3 regions of the Enterobacter cloacae complex sp. HYC074_NIDB genome follow, and region 1 is predicted to be linked to each of the others. Evidence: predicted binding sites of a transcription regulator. Region 1 holds the regulator's gene; each other region holds the start of a gene.

Region 1 (4,697 bases):
ATATATTCACAATATCAATGTTACTTACTGAAAATTAGCGCATTCCCCCGCCAGTACTCGCTTTCCGGTAAATGTTACAAAGCACTACGAAATATGTGCTCTTCGTCATAATCCTGACTTTTGCCTGATTAAAACCATTGATAATTCGCGTCGCGAAAAATAACCTAAAGACGGTAGTTAATTCGAGGGTATTTCTGACTACCCCTGACCATTTGGTCTTTTCTGTTTTTCGCCGTTTAGGGCGTTTTAATTCGTCAAAGAGGAATAATCTATGCGTACGTTTAGTGGCAAACGTAGTGCGCTGGCGCTAGCTATTGCCAGTGTGACAGCAATGTCGGGCCTGGTGATTGCGCCAGAGGCAAAAGCAGCAGGTTTCATTGAAGATTCCACCCTCACGGGCGGTATTTATTACTGGCAGCGTGAGCGTGACCGTAAAGACGTCACTGAAGATAAATACAAAACCAACCTTTCTCACTCGACATGGAACGCCAACCTGGATTTCCAGTCGGGATATGCCGCCGATATGTTCGGGATCGATATTGCCGCATTCACCGCAATTGAAATGGCCGAAAATGGCGACAGCGGCCATCCGAACGAAATTGCGTTCTCCTCCAGTAATAAAGCCTACGACGAAGACTGGTCCGGCGATAAAAGCGGTATCAGCCTGTATAAAGCGGCTGCAAAATTCAAATATGGCCCGGTCTGGGCGCGGGGTGGTTATATCCAGCCAACCGGCCAGACGTTGTTAGCGCCGCACTGGAGCTTTATGCCAGGCACCTATCAGGGGGCGGAAGCCGGTGCTAATTTTGACTACGGCGATGCGGGGGCGTTGAGCTTCTCCTATATGTGGACCAACGAGTACAAAGCGCCGTGGCACATTGAGATGGACAAGTTCTATCAGAACGATAAAAAAACCAAAGTTGATTATCTCCACTCGCTGGGAGCGAAGTACGACTTTAAAAACGATCTGGTGCTGGAAGCTGCATTTGGTCAGGCTGAAGGCTATATCGATCAGTACTTTGCTAAAGCCAGCTACAAATTTGATATCGCGGGTAGCCCGCTGAGCACCAGCTATCAGTTCTACGGTACGCGCGACAAGGTCAGTGATGGCAGCGTAAATGATATCTATGACGGCACCGCGTGGTTACAGGCGCTGACCTTCGGCTACAAGGTAGGTCAGGTTGATTTGCGTCTGGAGGGAACATGGGTCAAGGCAGAAGGGCAGCAGGGCTACTTCCTGCAACGTATGACCCCAACCTACGCCTCCTCTAACGGTCGTCTGGATATCTGGTGGGATAACCGCTCTGACTTTAACGCCGACGGCGAAAAGGCGGTCTTCTTCGGGGCAATGTATGACCTGAAAAACTGGAACCTGCCCGGCTGGGCAGTGGGCGCGTCCTACGCGTACGCCTGGGATGCGAAGCCAGCGGATATGGCTACGCCAGACGCGTACTACGATCCAAACTACCGTCTGAAAGAGTCTTCATACAGCCTGGATGCGATTTACACCCTTCAGGAGGGCCGTGCGAAAGGCACGATGTTCAAACTGCACTTCACCCAGTATGACAACCACTCCGATATCCCGAGCTACGCGGGCGGCTACGGCAACATCTTCCAGGATGAACGTGACGTGAAATTCATGGTCATTGCGCCATTTACCATCTTCTGATGAATGCTGCGGCGGGCGGTGTCCCGCCGTTATGGAGACTGAACATGATGAATAAAAGGGTAATCGTTGCGTTGCTGACCTTCGGGCTGGTGGCATGCGCGCAGGATCAGGCGCCGAAAGAGGACTCCCGTCTGAAAGAGGCCTACAGCGCGTGCATCAATACCGCACAGGGTTCACCTGAGAAGATTGAGGCCTGTCAAAGCGTGCTGAACGTGCTGAAAAAAGACAAAACCCATGAGCAATTCGCCACGCAGGAAAACGTTCGCGTAATGGATTACCAGGCCTGTATTCAGGCGCGTAAAACCAGTAACGATCAGGAAGTGGCGAAGCGTTGCGATAAGATCTGGAACGAGATACGCAATAACAATAAATAAGTTGCTTTACGCCCGGTGGCGCAGCGTCACCGGGCTTTTCAGGCAAAAAAAAGCCAACCTCACGGCTGGCTCAGAGTATGAACACTCACTTATTTTGCGTCGTGCGCATGTTCATTTTCGCGGCAATCACCTTCAGCACAGTGACCGTACAGGTACAGGCTGTGGTTGGTCAGGCGGATGCCATGACGGGCGGCGATTTCACGCTGGCGCGATTCAATGGAATCATCGCTAAATTCAATGACCTTGCCACAGTCGAGGCAGATCAGGTGATCGTGGTGGTGCTGCTGAGTCAGCTCGAACACGGATTTACCGCCTTCGAAATTATGACGAGTAACAATGCCCGCGTCATCAAACTGGTTCAGCACACGATAGACGGTTGCCAGCCCAATCTCTTCACCCATATCGATAAGACGCTTATAAAGGTCTTCCGCACTGACATGGTGATTGTCTGGCCCCTGAAGCACTTCAAGGATTTTTAACCGAGGAAGCGTTACTTTCAGGCCAGCTTTCTTTAATGCGGTATTGTTGTCAGTCATGCGGAATCTGTCCTGTTGCTAAACGATTCACTTCAAAAGAAGAAGTGACAGAAAATGCACTTGGGATAATGCGTCTCATTATAGAACTGCCATGGCTAAATGAAAACTGCAAGTCTCAAGCAAAGTATGCTTATAAAAACGTGGTATCACCAACAAACTTGTTCGATGGCACCCACTTTTTACCAGGGGGATATTGTACAGGTCTGGGCGAAAAAGTTAAAAGTTTGTAGCAATTAATTTAATCGGTTTTACCTGGAAAACGGGCGCAACCGGAGTTGCGCCGCAGGGATATCAGGCGTTAAGGATATCGTCCAGGTTCAGCTCTTCACGAACCTGCTTAACCCATTTTTCTACACGCTCAGCGGTCAGCTCTGGCTGACGGTCTTCATCAATGGCCAAGCCAACGAAGTGATCGTCATCTGCCAGACCTTTGGAAGCTTCGAAATGGTAACCCGCCGTTGGCCAGTGACCGACGATCGCCGCACCGCGTGGCTCAATGATGTCGCGAATAGTGCCCAGCGCATCACAGAAATACTCAGCATAGTCTTCCTGATCGCCACAGCCAAACAGGGCAACCAGCTTGCCGTTGAAGTCTACTTCTTCCAGCGTCGGGAAGAAATCGTCCCAGTCACACTGTGCTTCACCGTAGTACCATGTGGGGATGCCCAGCAGCAGGATGTCATAGCCCTCGAGATCTTCTTTGCTGCTCTTGGCGATGTCATGCACATCAGCAACGTCTTTACCGAGCTGTTTTTGAATGTTTTTTGCGATATTTTCAGTGTTGCCAGTATCACTGCCAAAGAAAATGCCGATGATTGCCATGAGTAAAATAACCTCTTGAAACTTAATGGTATGGTGGCGCAAATTGTCCACGGATAAGGGCAATAATAGCAGAACAGGCAACCCTGCGGAAACAGCTATCACGCAGGACTGCACTCTGTGCTACATGAAAAAGGTAATATTGGGGATTTTCTGACTCACGCCTTGCCGCGTAACGTCTCAAGCTGGGCGATCAGCATCTCTTCGATCAATTCGCTGCGGCTGATGTTGCGCGCGTCAGCTAATTCGTTAAGCGCATCGACGGCATCGGCATTCAGCTTCAGTTCGACACGCTTAAGCCCACGATTTTTATCGCGTTTAAGCTGGTTGCGTTTATTGATACGCAGCTGTTCATCGCGCGAAAGCGGATTCGTTTTCGGTCGTCCCGGTCGACGCTCATTCGCGAACAGATCTAGTGTCGTACGGTCCGTTTGTTCTTTGGCCATGATTCTGAGACTTCGGGGGAAACACGCCGCCCTGCTAATGCCCGGGCGATAAGCGCGCCATCATACATCACCCAAATCCACACGCCAACGACTGGAAGCCCGTCGTCTTCCGGTCGCTGGCTTTTTAATCAATTCGCTGTATCAGTAAGATAGCGGCGAATGGCGCGCAGGACGGCATCCGGTTTTTCCGCGTGTACCCAGTGCCCGGCACCCGCAATGACGTGAGCGCGAGCCTGCGGGAATTGCGCCAGCAGCGCGTCACGGTACGCGTCAGTGACGTAAGGGGAGTTGCCGCCGCGAATAAAAAGGGTAGGGTGCGGCCAGGCGGGGACGGCTTCCCAGCCCACAATATGCGAATACTGATCCCACAGCACCGGGACGTTAAAGCGCCATTGCCCGTCAACAAACGATTTCAGCAGGAACTGGACCACGCCTTCTTCATCAAGATGCTCGCGCATAACGGCAGCCGCCTGTTGGCGGGTTGCGACACCCGCTTCGGTGACCGCATTGATGGCGGCAAAAATCTCATCGTGACGGCGAACGTCGTAATTGACGGGCGCAACGTCGATGACCACCAGCCCGGAAATTCGCTCAGGTGCCAGCGCAGTGAGCGCCATCACCGCTTTACCGCCCATTGAATGCCCGATAAGCGTCGCTTTCTGAATATTATTCGCATCGAGGGTGTCCCGCAGATCCTGCGCCATGGCTGCGTACGTCATCTCCTCCGAGCGCCCTGAAAGACCGTGATTGCGCATATCAACCTGGAGGATCTCGTGATCGGTCACTAAATCGCGCGCCAGCACACCCAGATTATCCAGGCTACCAAACAGGCCGTGAACCAGTACGATGGGAG
Region 2 (4,697 bases), 1.5 Mb from region 1:
ATAAGCGTTCGTAACCGTATGTGCCGGGTGGCGGCTTCGCCTTACCCGGCCTACTTTCTGCGGGAACTATTTCCCCCATAATCTCCGCGAACTGCTCTCGATCTTGCCGCTTATCCGCCGCTTCTGCATCGTTCTGGTCCAGCTGGTGGATAATCCCGCCGCTGACAGCAGACGGTGATACTGATCGTCATCAAACGGCATATGCCAGGCAATTGCGCAGGCCTCGTACACCGACACCACACTCAAACGCGAAGCCAGCTCAAGCGGCGCATCCGCCGAAACCTGTCCCGCCTGCACAACGCGATACAGCCAGCCGGTTTTACCCGCGTTTTGCAACTGGGCCGACATATCCTGAATGCCGAAATGGTAATTAAGCTTAAAGCACGGTGAGCGCGGCTGGGTGACCTGAATCAAAGCATCGCCCCAGCGGTAAATATCGCCGATAAAGACGTTCTTCTCCGTCAGCCCCTCCGTTGAGAGATTTTCGCCAAACGCGGGGGCGACGAAGAGGTCAGCCTGTTCAGGAAATTCGGTTTTCCAGTGCTGATAGTGCTCGCGCGGATAGTGGCACAGCGCGCGATCGGGCCCGCCGTGGATTTTCTTTTCAGCCTGCTGGTCACCCGCAAGCCCGAGATCGGTCAACGTCAGCTCACCGTCGACCTGCACTTTGGCGATGGCACTCGGGCGGCTGCCTTCGTACTCCCTTACCTTGCCTGTAAACACATTCACCGGGTAATGCATCTCCACTCCTTCAGATACAAAAAAAGCGAGTCATCAGACTCGCTTCTCACAGGCGTCAATGCAACCTTATTTTTTAGCGGCGAAACGCGCTGCTGCTTCGTCCCAGTTCACCACGTCCCAGAAGGCTTTGATGTAGTCAGGGCGACGGTTCTGGAACTTCAGGTAGTAAGCGTGTTCCCACACGTCCAGACCCAGAATTGGGAAGCCGGATGCGCCAGAGATAGCTTCACCCATCAGCGGGGAGTCCTGGTTAGCGGTAGAAACGACCGCCAGTTTGTCACCTTTCAGGACCAGCCACGCCCAGCCAGAGCCGAAACGGGTTGCAGCGGCTTTTTCGAATTCCGCTTTGAAGTTGTCAACGGAACCGAAGTCACGCTCGATAGCCGCTTTCAGGTCGCCCTGAAGGGTGGTGCCGGTTTTCAGGCCTTTCCAGAACAGGCTGTGGTTAGCGTGACCGCCCGCGTTGTTGCGCAGCACGGTTTTCTTGTCTGCCGGCAGCTGGTCCAGTTTGGTGATCAGCTCTTCAACAGGCAGATTAGCGAACTCTGGCAGGCTTTCCAGCGCAGCATTCGCGTTGTTCACGTAGGTCTGGTGGTGTTTAGTGTGATGGATTTCCATCGTCTGCTTGTCGAAATGCGGTTCCAGTGCGTCGTAGGCATACGGCAGGGATGGCAGTGTATAACTCATAATCCTCTCCATTATTGTCGGGCGGCACAGCTGTTAATGCCGCGTAAGCAGTTGGTTCATTATAGTTAATTAAATGATATTGAAAATGATTATCAATGCCGTAGTTTTTATAAGGTTATTCGGTTTTTGATAAATGACAAAATTGTGAGTCTGCTCACGTGTTTAACGTGCTGATTGCCATCCTGAACAAAAGTGCGGCAACCTTCTGAAGGTTCCCAAACCGCCTCATTTTTACACTCATCAAGTCGGCGGGAAGCCTCCGGCTATAAAAACGATGAGGATGTAAAAATGAATCATGCGATTACGATGGGTATCTTCTGGCATTTGATAGGCGCGGCCAGTGCAGCCTGTTTCTATGCCCCGTTTAAAAAGGTGAAAGGCTGGTCATGGGAAACCATGTGGTCCGTTGGCGGTACCGTGTCCTGGCTGATTTTGCCGTGGACAATCAGCGCCATGCTGCTGCCCGATTTCTGGGGCTACTTCTCCTCCTTCAACGCCTCCACCCTGCTGCCGGTATTCCTGTTCGGCGCGATGTGGGGCATCGGTAATATCAACTACGGCCTCACCATGCGCTACCTCGGCATGTCGATGGGGATTGGCATCGCGATTGGCATAACGTTGATTGTTGGCACCCTGATGACGCCAATCCTCAACGGCAACTTCGATGTGCTGATCAACACCCAGGGAGGGCGAATGACCCTGCTGGGCGTGCTGGTGGCGGTGATCGGCGTGGGCATCGTCACCCGCGCGGGCCAGCTGAAAGAACGCAAGATGGGCATCAAAGCCGAAGAGTTCAACCTGAAGAAAGGGCTGCTGCTGGCGGTGATGTGCGGCATCTTCTCGGCGGGCATGTCGTTCGCCATGAATGCCGCCAAACCGATGCACGACGCCGCTGCGGCGCTGGGCGTCGATCCGCTGTACGTTGCCCTGCCAAGCTACGTGGTGATCATGGGCGGCGGCGCGCTGGTAAACCTCGGCTTCTGCTTTATTCGTCTGGCAAAAGTGAACAACCTGTCGGTAAAAGCCGACTTCTCGCTGGCAAAACCGCTGATCGTCACCAACGTCCTGCTCTCCGCCCTTGGCGGCCTGATGTGGTATCTGCAATTCTTCTTCTACGCCTGGGGTCACGCCAGTATTCCGGCGCAGTATGACTACATGAGCTGGATGCTGCACATGAGCTTCTACGTGCTGTGCGGCGGGCTGGTTGGGCTGGTGCTGAAAGAGTGGAACAACGCCGGGCGTCGTCCGGTTGGCGTGCTGAGCCTGGGCTGCGTGGTGATTATCATTGCGGCCAATATCGTCGGCCTCGGCATGGCGAACTGATTACGCTGCCTTTCGACTGCGATGACGCCACTGAACCGGCGTCATCCCCACCTCACGGTTAAACACCACCGAGAAGTAGTTACTGTCCTCAAAGCCGCAGCGCATCGCCACTTCACTCACCATCAGCTCCGTATGCTGTAACAGGTACTGGGCGTGGCAGATGCGCAGCTGGCGCAGATAGTGGTTTACCGTCATCCCCGTCTGGGTGCGGAACTGCTGGCGCAGCGCGCGCTCGCTGCACTGCTCCTGCTCGCAGAATTTTTCCAGCACGAAACTCTTGTTCAGACTGCCCGCAAGCCGGGTGATGAGCTTATCCAGCAACGCTTCCTGCATGGTGGCAGAGGGATTATCCGTAGCGTAACGATGGCGCTTCAGGGTCATCACCAGCTGGGCGAAAAGCAGCTCCGACATCTGGTTTGCCACCGGATCGCTCTTCTGGCTCTCCTGCTCCAGCTGGGAAATCGTCTGGCGCACCTGAGCCATGCCGTTGCTGCTTAAGCGCCAGTGCGGTTCGCCTCTGGCATCATGAAAACCGGGGATATTGCCCGCCCAGTCGACATTCAGTTTAAGTCTGTCGGGGCAATAGATGACGTTCTGCAACACCAGATCGTTAACCGAGGCGTAGGAGTGTTTGTCTTCAGCGCGGATGTAGAACAGGTCTCCGCGCGTGATGCGGTAGGGACGGTCGTTGAGGACGTGCAGGCCATTGCCCCGCCACACCAGCACCAGCTCGCAAAACTCGTGGGTGTGCTCGGCGAAGACGTTTTGCGGGTAGCGGTCGGCCACCGCGACGGCCTGACTCGCGGAGGCAAAAAAATCATCTTTGCGAAGAATGAGCTGAGCAGCCACACCACAACCTCTACGGCGAATAACCGGACATTATTAGCCTTTTTGCAGCAAAAAAACGGTGACTGCCCTCGCGTTACTGAAGCAACGCGTCTTTCCCCTGACGAATATCGCGCGGCGACCAGCTAAACTCCCGGCGAAACAGCGTCGAAAAGTGGTTACTGTCGCCGAAACCGCAGCGATAGGCGATATCGGTGACGCTTTCGTCGGTATGACGTAAAAGGTGACGCGCTTTGATCAGGCTCAGACGGTTAAGGTAACGCTGCGGCGTCAGGCCGGTATGCTGCTTGAGCTGACGATGCAGCGTGCGCAGCGAGAGCGAAAAGTCATCCGCCAGCGTTTCCCAGCAGACATCTTCGGCGAAATGATATTCCAGCCATGCCATCAGCTGATTCAGGCGCGCGTCGTTATTTTCCAGCCCTTCCACCAGGCTGCTGCGCCGCAGCAGCACCAGCAGCTGCATAAACAGCAGCTCGCGGGTAGCAATGGCGTGCGTCTCCTGTCCATCCTCGCTCTGCTCCATCTGGCTCACCAGCTGACGCACCTGCTGCAACGTGGACTGATTCACCCGCCAGTGCGACGGATAATGGCCGTCCTTCTCCTGCGGCAACAGCTGATTCAGCCCGGAAAGAAACTGGAACGCATCCGGAGAACGATAGAGCACATTGGTCAGGCACAGGTTGTCGGTATGTTCATACAGGTGCCTGTCGTGATCGCGCACGAAGCACACCGTACCGCCGCTGATGGTATACGGCTGACCGTTAAACACGTGGATGCCCGTTCCGTGCTCAACAATCACAATTTCATGAAAATCATGATGATGCTCCGGGAACGCAGCCTGAGGCAGCCGTGGCTCAATCGCGACCGGCGAAGCCCCCGTAGGAAAAAAATCGACGCTGTGCAGTACGGTCATAACGGCCCCCACCAATGAGAAAAGTTCTCAAAATAGTAATTAAGGCCTTTCACGCTCACCTTAAATTTTTGACAGCAAACCGCGCAAAAGCTGTCGGTTTTTCAAGAAACAGGCGGAAAGATCGGGAAATGCGGTCAGCGTCACACTGCCTGCAAACCCCGCCATTACTGGAAACTGTGAACTCCCT
Region 3 (4,697 bases), 2.2 Mb from region 1:
GCTGATGATCCACGATGGCATGAAGGCCAGCGCCGCGGCGATGCGGGTTGGGTATGAAAGCGCGTCGCAGTTTAGTCGGGAGTTTAAGCGCTACTTCGGCGTCACGCCGGGGGAAGATGCGTCGCGCATCAGAACGATGCAGGGCGCTTAGGCTTTTGATTCTCTCCCCGCGGGAAGAGAATCAGGATGGGGTATCAGGCGCTGCAATACTTCTTCTTAATCACCACCGCGATTGTGCCGACCAGGCCCGCAACCAGCAGGAATATCGGCAGCACCATCAGGAACGTCATCACCTGGTCTTCATGGCGCTTAACAAACGGGATCATGTTCAGCGCGTAGCCGAGCGTGGTGACCACGCCCACCCAGAGCAGGGCGCTCAGCCAGTTGAAGAACTGGAAGCGGCGGTTGGACAGGCCCGATATGCCCGCCATGGTAGGCAACAGGGTGCGAACAAACGCCAGAAAACGCCCGGCGAGCAGCGCCAGCAGGCCGTGGCGGTCAAACATGCAGGTGGCGCGCTGGTGATATTTATGCGGCAGCTGCGCCAGCCAGCCTTTCACCACGCGGGTGTTTCCAAGCCAGCGCCCTTGCAGGTAGCTCAGCCAACAGCCGAGACTGGCCGCAGAGGTGAGGATCACCATTGTCGGTGCGAAGTCCATCACGCCCTTGCCGATCAACGCCCCTGCGAGCAGGAGCAGGCTGTCGCCGGGTAAAAATGAGGCTGGCAGTAGTCCATTTTCCAGAAACAGCGTCGCGAACATCACGAAATAGACAATCCCGACGACATGCGGGTCCGCCAGCGCGGCAAAATCGTGTTGCCAGAGCGCCGTGATGATATTTTGAATAACAGCCATGGACTTTCCTGTGGAACAGCAGATATAACGCTATTGTACTCCCAATTTTGCCTGTCGGGGTTGATCGCAGGCGCATCTCATACAGACTTTTCTGCTTGCGGTGTTCAGAATTGCGTCCGGGGAGTACATTTCAGTCAGCACTTTACACGATGCGCTCAAATCCTGCCGATAAATCCGCAATTAAATCGTCCACATTTTCCAGCCCGATATGCAGGCGGATTAAGGTCCCTTCGAAGTCCACCTCGCCGCCCGGGCGCAGGGCCGCAATCTGCTCCGGCTGGTTGGGCAGGATCAGCGATTCAAACCCACCCCATGAATAGGCCATGCTGAAGAGGGTAAAGTTATCCAGATAGCTTGCCAGTTCGGCGTCATTCAGGCGCTTTTTAAGTACAAATGAGAACAACCCGCTGCTGCCCGTAAAGTCACGTTGCCAGTATTCATGGCCTTTGCTGCCCGGCAGCGCCGGATGGTTAACGCGCTCCACCTGCGGATGCAGCGCCAGCCACTGTGCAATTTGCAGGCTGCTTTCGTGATGCTGACGCAGACGCACGCCGAGCGTACGGATGCCCCGGCTGGTCATGTAGGCGGTATCGGCATCCACCATCTGGCCCATCAGGTAGGCGTTTTCACGCAATTGATCCCAGCAGCGGGCGTTAGACACCGCCGTACCGATCATGCCGTCGGAATGGCCAATCAGGTATTTGGTCGCCGCCTGAATCGAGATATCGATGTCAAATTTCAGGGCTTTAAACAGCACACCTGCCGCCCAGGTGTTGTCGATCATGATGATCGCTTCCGGCGCTATGCTGCGCACCGCCTTCACGATGGCCGGGACGTCATGCACTTCCATGGTGATGGAACCGGGAGATTCCAGGAACACAACGCGCGTGTTGGGCTGAATAAGCCCGGCAATACCGGCCCCAATCAGCGGATCGAACCAGCTGGTGGTGACGCCGAGCTTGCTGAGTATTTTGGTGCAGAAGTCCTGGCTTGGCTCGTAAGCGGTATTGGTCATCAGGACGTGGTCACCCTGTTCCACAAACGCCAGAATGGTATTGGCGACCGCCGCCGCGCCGCACGGGAACAGCGCGCAGCCCGCGCCGCCCTCCAGTTCGCACATGGCTTCCTGCAACGAGAAATGGGTTAACGTGCCACGACGACCGTAAAACAGCCCGCCCTTCGCGCGATTACGCGTAGCGATTTTTTTATCTTCAACGGTATCAAACACCAGCGAGGAGGCGCGCTGGATCACGCTGTTGACCGAGCCCTGAGTGTATTTCTTACTGCGTCCTGCCTGCACCAGCGTGGTCTCAAGCTGCTTTTTAGTCATGTTCGCTAACCCTATTTTTATACGTCTGGACGTCCAGACTACCACGATTGTCAGAATGTGCATCCGGATGCTTATCGAATAAGCAGAAAATATTATCAAAAATTCGCATAAGAAATTTTTACTGCGTAAGCGCAAGGAAAGTGAGCGAAAATTACGGCACTATGTAAATACTAATGAGAACTACTATCAATTCGACGACGTTTTGATATTATTACGTTCAGATTTTGTGATTTGCGTCCTGGAGATACAGAGTGGGTAATAATTTGATGCAGACGGATCTCTCCGTTTGGGGCATGTATCAACATGCTGACATCGTAGTTAAGATTGTGATGATCGGCCTGATTCTGGCGTCCGTGATCACCTGGGCTATCTTCTTCAGCAAGAGCGCCGAACTTCTTTCACAAAAACGCCGCCTCAAGCGTGAGCAGAAGCAGCTGGCGGAAGCCCGTTCTCTGGATCAGGCTTCTGATATCACCTTATCCTTCCATGCGAAAAGCCTGACTACCCTGTTAGTGAACGAAGCGCAGAACGAGCTGGAACTCTCCGCAGGCAGTGAAGATAACGAAGGCATTAAAGAGCGTACCGGCTTCCGTCTGGAGCGTCGCGTTGCGGCCGTGGGTCGTCATATGGGCCGCGGTAACGGCTACCTGGCGACTATCGGCGCTATCTCCCCGTTCGTCGGCCTGTTCGGTACCGTCTGGGGCATCATGAACAGCTTTATCGGTATCGCCCAGACGCAGACCACTAACCTTGCGGTCGTCGCGCCGGGTATCGCAGAAGCGCTGCTGGCAACGGCTATCGGTCTGGTTGCCGCTATCCCGGCGGTTGTTATCTATAACATCTTCGCGCGCATGATTGGCAGTTACAAAGCCACACTGGGTGACGTTGCCGCGCAGGTTCTGCTGCTGCAAAGCCGCGATCTGGACCTGAACGCCAGCGCCGTTAAACCGGTTCATGCGGCGTCCAAACTGCGCGTAGGTTGATTGTATGGCAATGCGTCTTAATGAAAATCTGGACGATAACGGTGAAATGCATGAGATCAACGTGACGCCGTTTATCGACGTCATGCTGGTTCTGCTGATTATCTTTATGGTTGCCGCACCGCTGGCGACGGTGGACGTGAAGCTGAATCTGCCTGCGTCCTCCAGCCAGCCGCAGCCGCGTCCGGAAAAGCCTATCTACCTGTCCGTGAAGGCCGATAAGTCCATGTTCCTGGGCAACGATCCGGTAACGGATGCCTCGGTTATTCCGGCGCTGGACCAGCTCACCGGCGGCAAGAAAGACACCACCGTCTTCTTCCGCGCGGATAAAACCGTCGATTATGAAACCATGATGAAGGTAATGGACACGCTGCATCAGGCGGGCTACCTGAAGATTGGTCTGGTCGGCGAAGAGAAAGCGGCCGCGAAGTAAAACGAAGGCTCTTGCAGCCTTGCCTGCCGGGTGGCGGCGTCGCCTTACCCGGCCTGCATTCCGCAACAATCATTGTTGTCTCACTCTGAAGGCGCCGTCGGCGCCTCTTCATCAAGCGCCACACAGGTCACGTTTGATGTACGGTAATTGCCTTCCGAGAGTTTACGGGTCAGGCGCAGGGTGGCTGTCTCGCGTGCCAGCAAGTACTGATAGTTCGCCTCCAGTCGCCCGAGGATCTTCTCTTTAAGCTCAGGACGCTGTTCAATAATGGCGTTCATCACCGCGCCGTAAATCTCCTCCTTGGCCTGCAAGGCGTAAATCTCCCGACGGTTCTGCCATTTCAGGCGTACCAGCGTGGCCGGAATCGAAACCAAATCCTGCGTAATTCGCGTCATCTCGTCATTTTTTATCTTTTTCAGGGCGTCGAGATTCTGCTTTAAGATAAATTCATCGCTTTTTTTATCATCTAAAGTCAAATAAACGTTATTACCGCTATCATCATTCACGTTAATCTTCCCCCAGGTTATAAAAGATGGGATTGTTTTTTTCACGCGTAATTAAATTAAGCCAAATTTCATTGCCGGCTTCATTTATTTGCTGCGTTTTCTCGACCATTATTTGACTTAGCGTCTGGGCGTCTATTTCCCCTTCGGCCTGTAAATCATTCAGCAGATGAACTAAGGCTTCAATCTTGATCGCGCGAAATAAACGCTCTTTTAAATGGCGATCGTGCTCTTCCAGCACCATATTACGGGATTTGCCGGTGCGTGAAACACCAATTAATATGTCGGCTTCATAGTCGGAGAGTTTTCTTTTTCCTTGAGTGAAATTCGCCTCTTTATCTGCTTCCGTCGAAGGCTGTTCCACAGGCGTAATGTGGTACTTTGCCGGGACAAGATTGTCGGGCAGCATTTTAATTTCCTTTAATTTCAAAAGGGTGGGATTGGAAAAAGGGTGAGATTCGTTGACAATATCATGAGGCAATTTTAAAATCAAAAAAAATGGAGCCTACCCATGAACAGCATTTTCTTCACGGTCATAACGTTACTATTACTGACCGCTGGCGTGCTTTTATTGATGCAAGAGTTCAATAAAACGAA

What was found. Region 1 encodes Fur, which represses iron uptake genes when iron is present. Its sites were predicted from a motif close to ATAATAATGAGAACNACTATCAA; they were not measured.
Region 2: the regulator Fur is predicted to act here: its motif matches at 1,502-1,524, upstream of sodA (superoxide dismutase [Mn]).
Region 3: the regulator Fur is predicted to act here: its motif matches at 2,352-2,374, upstream of exbB (tol-pal system-associated acyl-CoA thioesterase).

What each region holds. Positions count from the first base shown of each region.
Region 1 covers NZ_CP114214.1:1,412,121-1,416,817, forward strand. Annotated here, with positions in the region: gene chiP (chitoporin ChiP) at 272-1,669, shown strand; gene chiQ (ChiQ/YbfN family lipoprotein) at 1,717-2,043, shown strand; gene fur (ferric iron uptake transcriptional regulator) at 2,133-2,579, opposite strand; gene fldA (flavodoxin FldA) at 2,871-3,401, opposite strand; gene ybfE (LexA regulated protein) at 3,557-3,844, opposite strand; gene ybfF (esterase) at 3,973-4,697, opposite strand, start outside.
Region 2 covers NZ_CP114214.1:4,705,000-4,709,696, forward strand. Annotated here, with positions in the region: gene cpxA (envelope stress sensor histidine kinase CpxA) at 1-14, shown strand, start outside; gene yiiM (6-hydroxyaminopurine reductase) at 67-741, opposite strand; gene sodA (superoxide dismutase [Mn]) at 808-1,428, opposite strand; gene rhaT (L-rhamnose/proton symporter RhaT) at 1,717-2,751, shown strand; gene rhaR (HTH-type transcriptional activator RhaR) at 2,752-3,600, opposite strand; gene rhaS (HTH-type transcriptional activator RhaS) at 3,674-4,510, opposite strand.
Region 3 covers NZ_CP114214.1:3,991,450-3,996,146, reverse strand. Annotated here, with positions in the region: gene O1724_RS19455 (AraC family transcriptional regulator) at 1-151, shown strand, start outside; gene yghB (DedA family general envelope maintenance protein YghB) at 195-854, opposite strand; gene metC (cystathionine beta-lyase) at 997-2,184, opposite strand; gene exbB (tol-pal system-associated acyl-CoA thioesterase) at 2,436-3,167, shown strand; gene exbD (TonB system transport protein ExbD) at 3,172-3,597, shown strand; gene O1724_RS19430 (hypothetical protein) at 3,678-4,103, opposite strand; gene O1724_RS19425 (hypothetical protein) at 4,105-4,509, opposite strand; gene O1724_RS19420 (ESA_00282 family adhesion-associated protein) at 4,612-4,697, shown strand, end outside.